Regions from separate parts of the Streptomyces sp. NPDC093065 genome, predicted to be linked through region 4. Evidence: riboswitches for the same ligand, from Rfam matches in the RefSeq annotation. Region 4 holds a riboswitch; each other region holds the start of a gene.
The links. Region 4 has a riboswitch for cobalamin ahead of ACIQFU_RS31410 (energy-coupling factor ABC transporter permease). Riboswitches for the same ligand answer to the same signal wherever they lie in the genome.

Region 1 (2,190 bases), on a different contig from region 4:
TGGGCGTCCTGTCCGCCGTCAACGCCGCCCTGCGCCCGCTTGGCGCCGGAACCGCCGGCATCGAGACCGTCTTCTTCGTCCTGGTCCTCGCCGGACGCGTCTACGGCCCCGGCTTCGGCTTCACCCTGGGCTGCACCTCCCTGTTCGCCTCCGCCCTGATCACCGGCGGGGTCGGGCCGTGGATGCCGTACCAGATGTTCGGCTGCGCCTTCGTCGGGATGCTCGCCGGACTGCTGCCCCGCGCCTCGGGCCGCCGGGAGGTGCTCATGCTCGCCGTCTACGGATCGCTCTCCGGCTACCTCTTCGGTTTCCTCCTCAACCTCTCCTTTTGGCCTTTCTCCCTCGACCCGAACAGCTCCATCGCCTACCTGCCCGGCCTGCCCTTCACCGAGCAGTGGCACCGCTACCTCGCCTTCGACCTCGCCACCTCGCTCGGCTGGGACACGGGTCGGGCGGTCACCAACTTCGTGTGCGTCCTGCTGGCCGGCCCGGCGGTGCTGACGACGTTCCGGCGCGCCGCGCGCAAGGCCCGCTTCCGGGCGCCGGTACGCTTCGCCGCACCCCGTACGGCCGAGTCCGACCCCCACTGACCAGGCATTTTCCACCGAATAGCCGACGACAGTGGATTTACTAGGACGTCCAACTATATAGTCGTGAGCGTAGGCCCGCGGTGCAGGGAAGCCGGTGTGAATCCGGCACGGTCCCGCCACTGTGACCGGGGAGTACGCCGTCGAGCAGTACGCCACTGACGAGAAGGATGTCGGGAAGGCGGACGGCGCGCGCTGATCCGGGAGTCAGGATACCGGCCGCGGGATGTTCCGTGTTGTCCACGAGGATGGAGCTGACACGCATGGCACCGGTGTGCGTTCACGATCCCGGCGGTATCCCAGCGCTGTTCCCGGGCTTTCCCGGCCTCTGACCGTTACCGCCTGACGGCCCCCTTCGCCATACGCGATCTCGCGCCGCCCCGCACCCGCACGCCCCCGCGCCGGTGTGCGGCTGTCCGGCGCGCCATCCGGATCACCTGACGAGAGCAGGCACCCATGGTCCGCGTGCAAGACGTACAAGACCGCGCCCCCGTGCGCGAGCTGACCCACTTCGTCGGCGGCAAGCACACCCCGGGAACCTCCGGCGCCTACGGCGACGTGTACGACCCCAACACCGGCGAGATCCAGGCCCGTGTGCCGCTGGCGAGCCGGGCCGAGACCGAGGCGGCGATCGCCGACGCCGAACGTGCCCAGCGGGAGTGGGGTGCCTGGAATCCCCAGCGCCGAGCCCGGGTCTTGCTGCGCTTCCTCCAGCTCGTCGAGCAGGAGAAGGAGGCGCTGGCCCGGCTGCTGTCGGCCGAGCACGGCAAGACGGTTGCCGACGCCCACGGCGACCTCCAGCGCGGCCTGGAAGTCGTCGAGTTCGCCGCCGGTATTCCGCACCTGCTCAAGGGCGAGTTCACCGACAACGCCGGCACCGGTATCGACGTGCACTCCCTGCGCGCGCCCCTCGGCGTCGTCGCCGGGATCACCCCGTTCAACTTCCCCGCGATGATCCCCCTGTGGAAGGCCGCCCCGGCGCTGGCCTGTGGCAACGCCTTCATCCTCAAGCCCTCGGAGCGGGACCCGTCCGTTCCGCTGCGGCTCGCCGAACTGTTCCTGGAGGCGGGCCTGCCGCCGGGCGTCCTCAACGTCGTCAACGGCGGCCGGGAGGCCGTCGATACCCTCCTCGAAGACCCGCGCGTGGCCGCCCTCGGCTTCGTCGGCTCCACCCCGATCGCCGCGCACGTCTACGCCACCGCCGCGGCCCACGGCAAGCGTGCCCAGTGCTTCGGCGGCGCCAAGAACCACATGATCGTGATGCCGGACGCGGACCTCGACCAGGCCGTCGACGCCCTGATCGGCGCCGGTTACGGATCGGCGGGCGAGCGCTGCATGGCGGTCTCGGTAGCTGTCCCGGTCGGCGAGGAGACCGGCGACGCGCTCGTGGCCCGGCTGAAGGAGCGCATCGGCACCCTGAGGATCAGCCGCAGCGACGACCCCGACGCCGACTTCGGCCCGCTGGTCGGCCAGGACGCCGTCGACCGCGTCCGCTCCTACGTCGACCTCGGCGTCGAGGAGGGCGCGGAACTCGTCGTCGACGGCAGGGACTTCACACTCCCCGGGCACGAGAACGGCTTCTTCGCCGGAGCCTCCCTCTTCG
Region 2 (2,190 bases), on a different contig from region 4:
AGATCCTCGCCCCGCTGCCCTATCTGACCGTCGACCAGGTGAAGGCGGCCCGATCATGACGACGACCACCGCCGCCATCCGGCTGACCCCACGCGTCGGCGTCGTCATGACCCTGGCGGCGTTCCTCGGTGTCGTCGCCTTCTTCTGGCCGTTCGTCGTCGCACCCGGGAAGTTCGGATCGAACTACGTGCCCCCGCTCATCTTCGGCGTGCTCCTGGTGCTCGTCCTGTGTGTGGTCCTCTCGGAGATCGCCGAGGGCGGCATCGACTCCAAGGCCCTGGCCATGCTGGGCGTCCTGTCCGCCGTGAACGCGGCCCTGCGTCCCCTGGGCGCCGGAACCGCGGGTATCGAGACCGTCTTCTTCGTCCTGGTCCTGGCCGGCCGTGTCTACGGCCCGGGCTTCGGCTTCACCCTCGGGTGCACCTCGCTGTTCGCCTCGGCGCTCATCACCGGCGGGGTCGGGCCGTGGATGCCGTACCAGATGTTCGGCTGCGCCTTCGTCGGGATGCTCGCCGGATTCCTTCCCCGGGCCACGGGCCGTCGTGAGGTGCTGATGCTGGCCGTCTACGGTTCCCTGTCCGGCTATCTCTTCGGGTTCCTCCTCAACCTCTCCTTCTGGCCGTTCTCCCTGGACCCGAACAGCTCCATCGCCTACCTGCCAGGACTGCCCTTCACCGAGCAGTGGCAGCGCTACGTCGCCTTCGACGTGGCCACGTCCCTCGGGTGGGACACCGGGCGGGCCGTCACCAACCTCGTGTGCATCCTGCTGGCGGGGCCGGCGGTGCTGACCACCTTCCGGCGAGCCGCACGCAAGGCCAGGTTCCGCGCTCCGGTCCGCTTCGCCGGACCCCGGACGGCCGATTCCGAACCTTGCTGACCCGTCGTGTCCGGGGACCCGCTCACGGTACTGGATTTACTAGGACGTCCAACTATATAGTCGCGAGCACAAGGCCCGCGGTGCAGGGAAGCCGGTGTGATTCCGGCACGGTCCCGCCACTGTGACCGGGGAGTACGCCGTCGAGCAGGACGCCACTGACGAGCAGGATGTCGGGAAGGCGGACGGCGCGCGCTGATCCGGGAGTCAGGATACCGGCCGCGGGATGTTCCGTGTTGTCCACGAGGATGGAGCTGACACGCATGGCACCGGTGTGTATCCACGACCCTGGTGAGCCCCCCGTCTGACAGGGCTTTGGGCCATGAGCGTTCCCGCGTTCCCGGCACCCGTACGCCACCGGCGTCCGCGTGCGGGGTGAGCGCGCCATCCCCGGATCCCGATCCCTCCTGACGAGAGCAGGCAGTCATGGTCCGCGAGCACGAACGCGCCTCCGTGCGCGAGTTGACCCACTTCGTCGGCGGCAAGCGCACCCCGGGCACCTCGGGGTCCTTCGGCGAGGTGTACGACCCCAACACCGGCGAGGTGCAGGCCCTGGTGCCCCTCGCGAACCGCGCCGAGACCGAGGTGGTCATCGCCGACGCGGTCCACGCGCAACGCGAGTGGGGCGAATGGAACCCGCAGCGCCGCGCCCGGGTCATGATGCGCTTTCTCCAGCTCGTCGAGCAGGAGAAGGACACGCTGGCCCGGCTCCTGTCCGCCGAGCACGGCAAGACGATCGCCGACGCCCACGGCGACATCCAGCGCGGACTGGAGGTCGTCGAGTTCGCCGCCGGCATTCCGCACCTCCTCAAGGGAGAGTTCACCGACAACGCCGGCACCGGCATCGACGTCCACTCCCTGCGCGCCCCGCTCGGCGTCGTAGCCGGAATCACCCCCTTCAACTTCCCCGCGATGATCCCCCTGTGGAAGGCCGGCCCCGCGCTGGCCTGCGGCAACGCCTTCGTCCTCAAGCCGTCCGAACGGGACCCGTCCGTCCCGCTGCGGCTCGCCGAACTGTTCCTGGAAGCGGGACTGCCGCCCGGCGTCCTCAACGTCGTCAACGGCGCCCGCGAGACCGTCGACACCCTCATCGAGGACCCCCGCGTGGCCGCCCTCGGCTTCGTCGGCTCCACTCCGATCGCCGCGCACGTCTACGCCACCGCCGCTGCCCACGGCAAGCGCGCCCAGTGCTTCGGCGGCGCCAAGAACCACCTGATCGTGATGCCGGACGCCGACCTCGACCAGGCCGTGGAGGCGCTGATCGGCGCCGGGTACGGCTCGGCGGGGGAGCGGTGTATGGCGATCTCGGTCGCCGT
Region 3 (2,190 bases), on a different contig from region 4:
GGCCCAGCCGTTGGAGTCGGTGTTGACGCCGAACAGGGCGTTGAAGGCGCCGCTGCTCGCGATCAGCTTGCTCTTGAGGAACGCCTTGGCCTGCACGATGTCGGTGTCCGTGTTCGGCACGCCGGAGACGCACAGGGCGGCCATGGCGGCGCCGGTCATGTCGATGTCGCTGGCGGCGGCGAGCTGGGTGGCGTTGCCCTCGGCCTTGCTGTAGTTCCAGCCGCCGTCGTTGTGCTGATTGGCGCGCAGGCGGGTGACGATCGCGTCTCGCAGCGCCTGGGGGATACGGACCTGCCCGGCGGTCGTCTTCGCGCCGTTGAGGGCGAGGGCGGCGAAGACGGTGCCGTTGAAGTTGGCGGAGGGGCCGAAGTAGCCGGTCTCGGCGCTCTGCCAGTAGGCGTAGATGTCGGCGATCAGGTTGCGGGCGTCGGAGACGCGGGCCGGGTCGATGCCGGCGGCGTAGGCGTTGAGCGTGGCGCGCTCGTAGTCGGTGACGACGGGGGAGGAGGACGGCCAGCCGCTGGTGGCCAGCAGGTTGCGGTAGACGGTTCTGGCGTTCTTGCTGGTGTCGCCGCCCGGTGTGACGTCCACGGCGGCGGTCCCGGATGCGGCGAAGGCGCTGAACGCCCACTCGTTGGACAGCCCCGATCCCGCGTACGAACCGTTTGCAGCCTGAAGGGACTTGAGGTAGGTGACGCCGTTCGTCTTCGAGGTGGCGATCTGGGCTGGGGTCGAGGTCGCCGCCGCAGGAAGTGTGGTCAGGGCGAAGGCGCCGAGGGCGGCAGTGAGGATGAGGGCGGAACGACGGGTCATGGCCTGCTCCTTGGTGAAAAGGACGCCGACCGAACCCTTCTGCGGTGGGTGGGGCCGCCGTCCGGGACGCGTGGATCGGCTTCCAAAGGTGCTGCGCCGCTTGGGCATTCGGGCTCGGGCCGGCCCCCTGCCGTCCCACACCGCTGCGCGTCAGCCCCGGACTCCCACCGGGTTCCCCCACTCGGCAGTGCGGGACGGTACCCCAGGCGCCTGCCCGTCGCCAGCGGGTCTCCGGTCGACTCCGGGTGTGGCCTGTGTCCCACCTTGACGGTGTCTGTGAACCATGTTCAAATCCGGCTGATACGCAAGAAGTTCCAGGGGAAGCCGGTCGAATCCCGGCGCTGACCCGCAACCGTGGGCCCGGCAACAGCCGGGCGAGCCGGACTGCCTGGGGCGTGTTCTTCAGCAACAGACGCCGTCGCGGACTACGGCGTGGTGCGACCAGCCTTCCCCGGCCCGGGCCTGCCTCGTGCGGTGGAGGCCCCTCAGCCACGCCCCTGCGCGCCGGCCACACAACGAGGGGCTGTGGTGGGGAACCGGAAGCGAAGAGACGGGCGGGCGGCGAGCAGACCCCAAGCCCTGACAGCGATGGTGGCGTCGTGGCTGGCGGTGCTGGCCGCCTGCGTGACCTTCCTCACGACGACCCCCGCGAGCGCTGACCCCGTCGGCGACTGCACCGCCACCAAGGGCGCGATCGTCGCCGTCGACTTCGCCCCCTTCGGCGGCGACCTTCAGCGCGGCTGCGACACCACCCCGACCACCGGCTACGACCTGCTCCACGACGCCGGGTTCACCACCACCGGCACCGAGCACGACGGCCCCGGCTTCATCTGCCGCATCGGATACGGCTCCTTCAACTCCGGTACGCAGTACCCGACTCCTGACAAGGAGTCCTGTGTCCTGACGCCGCCCGCCTCCGCGTACTGGTCCTACTGGACCGCCTCACCCGGCCAGGACGAGTGGACCTACAGCCAGTACGGCGCCATGGACCGCAAACTGGGGAACGGCGATGTCGATGCCTGGGTCTACGGCGGCACGGACGTCGGCGGCAGCACGGGCAAGCCCGCCTTCAGCCCCGAGGACGTCCGCGCGGGCGGGAACAGCACACCCGATCCCGGCGGCACGCCTACCGGGGGACCGGGCCAGATCGATTCGAAGGCCGCTGCGGCCTGGCTCAAGGGCCGCCTCACCGACGGAGAACGCATCGTCGACGACGGCGCCGACACCCCCAACTACCTGCTCACGACAGAGACGGCCTACGCCCTCGCCGCCGTCGACGGCGAAAGCACCGGACTCGACAAGGTCACCACCTTCCTCGCCGCCCACACCGTCGACTACGCCTACCCGACCGGCACCGGCCAGGCCCCCGACGCCACC
Region 4 (2,190 bases):
GTTGGCCTGCTCCGGGCTGCCCGGGTTCGGCGCGACCCCGGCCCTCGCCCTCGGCATCTCCGCCGCGGCGGCCGCGGTGACGGGACTGCCCCTGGCCGGCGCGGTCCTGGCGGTGCTGCTGATGGGCCGGGACGCCCACGACCAGACGCCGCTGATCGTCATGGGGTCGGTCGTCGCCTTCGTCGTCGCCCAGCTGGTGCGCCGCACCGGCGGGGAGGCGGCCGGTGCCGCGGGCGAGGCGGCGAAGACGGGCGGGGAGCGGTGAAGGACCGCACGGGCGGCAAGGACGGGGCGGACGGTACGGGCGGGAGGAACCGTCGGGCCGCACACCCCCGCACCGGCTGGGAAGCCGCCCGGCCCTGGCTGGTGCGCGGCGGTGCCGCGGTCGCCATGGTCGTGGTCTACTTCCTGCTCCCCCTCGACCACCTGGGTCCGCAACGGCCCGTGCTGAGCTGGGTGCTGTTCATCCTGCTGCTGACGGTCGTGGCCGTGCTGCTGCTCCGGCAGGTCCGGCACGTCCTCATCGATCATCCGGGCAGCCGGCCGGGCGTGGCCATCTCGCTGCTGATCGTGCTGTCGGTGCACGTCTTCTCGGCCACGTACTACTCCCTCGCCAAGTCCCCGGGCGAGTTCGCCGGACTGCACACCCGGCTCGACGCGCTGTACTTCACCGTGGTGACGCTCGCCACCGTCGGGTACGGGGACATCACCCCGCGGGGCCAGTCCGCGCGGCTCGTGACGATTCTGCAGATCACCTACAGCTTCGTCTTCCTCACGGCCGCGGCGACCGCGCTGACCACCCGGCTGCGGAACATCGTGGCCAGGCGGCCCGAGCGGGACCGCTCCCGCTGAAGCGGGCCCCGAAACCGCCGCGTGCCCCGCACCACAGGCGCGCGGAGATCTTCGCCACGTTCGGCGCGGCCGGGCGGCGGCTGGTGCCGGCCCGGCGGTGCCGGGCGTTTCCGCAGCCCTGAGGCCTGCCGGGCGGCCCGGCGGGGCGGGCGCGGGACCCGAGGCCCGCTTGTGCGCACCCCTGTGGGAGCACTACTGTCGCCACGCCTTGGTGAACGGGAAACCGGTGTGATGCCGGTGCGGCCCTCGCCACTGTGAATCGGGAAGTCCGGCTCCGGCCCTCACGGGCAGCCACTGGATCGCTTGCGATCCGGGAAGGCGGAGCACGGGCGGTGGTACCCGTAAGCCAGGAGACCGGCCAAGGCGCGTCGTCCATCCACGAGGTGCTGGAGAGGGTCTGCTGAGCCATGCACATAGCCGAGGGCTTTCTGCCACCGGCGCACGCGATCGCCTGGGGTGTCGCGTCCGCGCCGTTCGTCGTCCACGGAGTCCGGTCACTCACCCGTGAGGTCAGGGAGCACCCGGAGAGCACACTGCTCCTCGGCGCCTCCGGGGCCTTCACATTCGTCCTGTCGGCCCTGAAACTGCCGTCCGTCACCGGGAGTTGCTCGCACCCGACCGGCACCGGCCTGGGCGCGATCCTGTTCCGGCCGCCGATCATGGCGGTCCTTGGCACCATCACCCTGCTCTTCCAGGCGCTGCTGCTCGCCCACGGCGGGCTGACCACGCTCGGCGCCAACGTCTTCTCGATGGCGATCGTCGGCCCCTGGGCCGGGTACGCCGTCTACAAGCTCCTGCGCCGCTACGACGTGTCGCTGATGGTCACCGTGTTCTTCGGCGCGTTCGTCGCCGACCTGTCCACGTACTGCGTCACCAGCGTCCAGCTGGCGCTGGCCTTCCCGGACCCGAGCAGTGGATTCCCGGGCGCGCTCGGCAAGTTCGGCTCGATCTTCGCCGTCACGCAGATCCCGCTCGCGGTGAGCGAGGGCCTGCTCACGGTGATCGTGATGCGGCTCCTCGTGCAGTCCAGCAAGGGCGAACTGACCCGGCTGGGCGTGCTGCTGACGAAGACGGCCACCGCGGGCGCCAAGTCCGAGGCGGTGGCCCGGTGAGCCGCAACGCGAAGGTCAACACCCTGCTGCTGCTCGCCGTGGCCGCGCTGGCGGTGCTGCCGCTGGTGCTGGGGCTCGGCGACCACAAGGAGGAGCCGTTCGCCGGGGCCGACGCGGAGGCGGAGACGGCGATCACGGAGATCGAGCCGGACTACGAGCCGTGGTTCTCCCCGCTGTACGAACCGCCCTCCGGGGAGGTCGAGTCGGCGCTGTTCGCGCTGCAGGC

Region 1: linked by a shared signal. The riboswitch ahead of ACIQFU_RS18040 (CoA-acylating methylmalonate-semialdehyde dehydrogenase) and the one ahead of ACIQFU_RS31410 (energy-coupling factor ABC transporter permease) in region 4 are both predicted to bind cobalamin.
Region 2: linked by a shared signal. The riboswitch ahead of ACIQFU_RS25000 (CoA-acylating methylmalonate-semialdehyde dehydrogenase) and the one ahead of ACIQFU_RS31410 (energy-coupling factor ABC transporter permease) in region 4 are both predicted to bind cobalamin.
Region 3: linked by a shared signal. The riboswitch ahead of ACIQFU_RS18015 (prenyltransferase/squalene oxidase repeat-containing protein) and the one ahead of ACIQFU_RS31410 (energy-coupling factor ABC transporter permease) in region 4 are both predicted to bind cobalamin.

What each region holds. Positions count from the first base shown of each region.
Region 1 is NZ_JBIVPJ010000009.1:147,436-149,625, forward strand. It holds gene ACIQFU_RS18035 (ECF transporter S component) at 1-590, shown strand, start outside; cobalamin riboswitch at 632-826, shown strand; gene ACIQFU_RS18040 (CoA-acylating methylmalonate-semialdehyde dehydrogenase) at 1,080-2,190, shown strand, end outside.
Region 2 is NZ_JBIVPJ010000015.1:109,080-111,269, reverse strand. It holds gene ACIQFU_RS25010 (ABC transporter ATP-binding protein) at 1-59, shown strand, start outside; gene ACIQFU_RS25005 (ECF transporter S component) at 56-877, shown strand; cobalamin riboswitch at 932-1,113, shown strand; gene ACIQFU_RS25000 (CoA-acylating methylmalonate-semialdehyde dehydrogenase) at 1,301-2,190, shown strand, end outside.
Region 3 is NZ_JBIVPJ010000009.1:139,453-141,642, forward strand. It holds gene ACIQFU_RS18010 (hypothetical protein) at 1-813, opposite strand, end outside; cobalamin riboswitch at 916-991, opposite strand; cobalamin riboswitch at 1,091-1,220, shown strand; gene ACIQFU_RS18015 (prenyltransferase/squalene oxidase repeat-containing protein) at 1,402-2,190, shown strand, end outside.
Region 4 is NZ_JBIVPJ010000023.1:55,557-57,746, reverse strand. It holds gene ACIQFU_RS31420 (chloride channel protein) at 1-265, shown strand, start outside; gene ACIQFU_RS31415 (potassium channel family protein) at 391-852, shown strand; cobalamin riboswitch at 1,045-1,230, shown strand; gene ACIQFU_RS31410 (energy-coupling factor ABC transporter permease) at 1,260-1,964, shown strand; gene ACIQFU_RS31405 (energy-coupling factor ABC transporter substrate-binding protein) at 1,961-2,190, shown strand, end outside.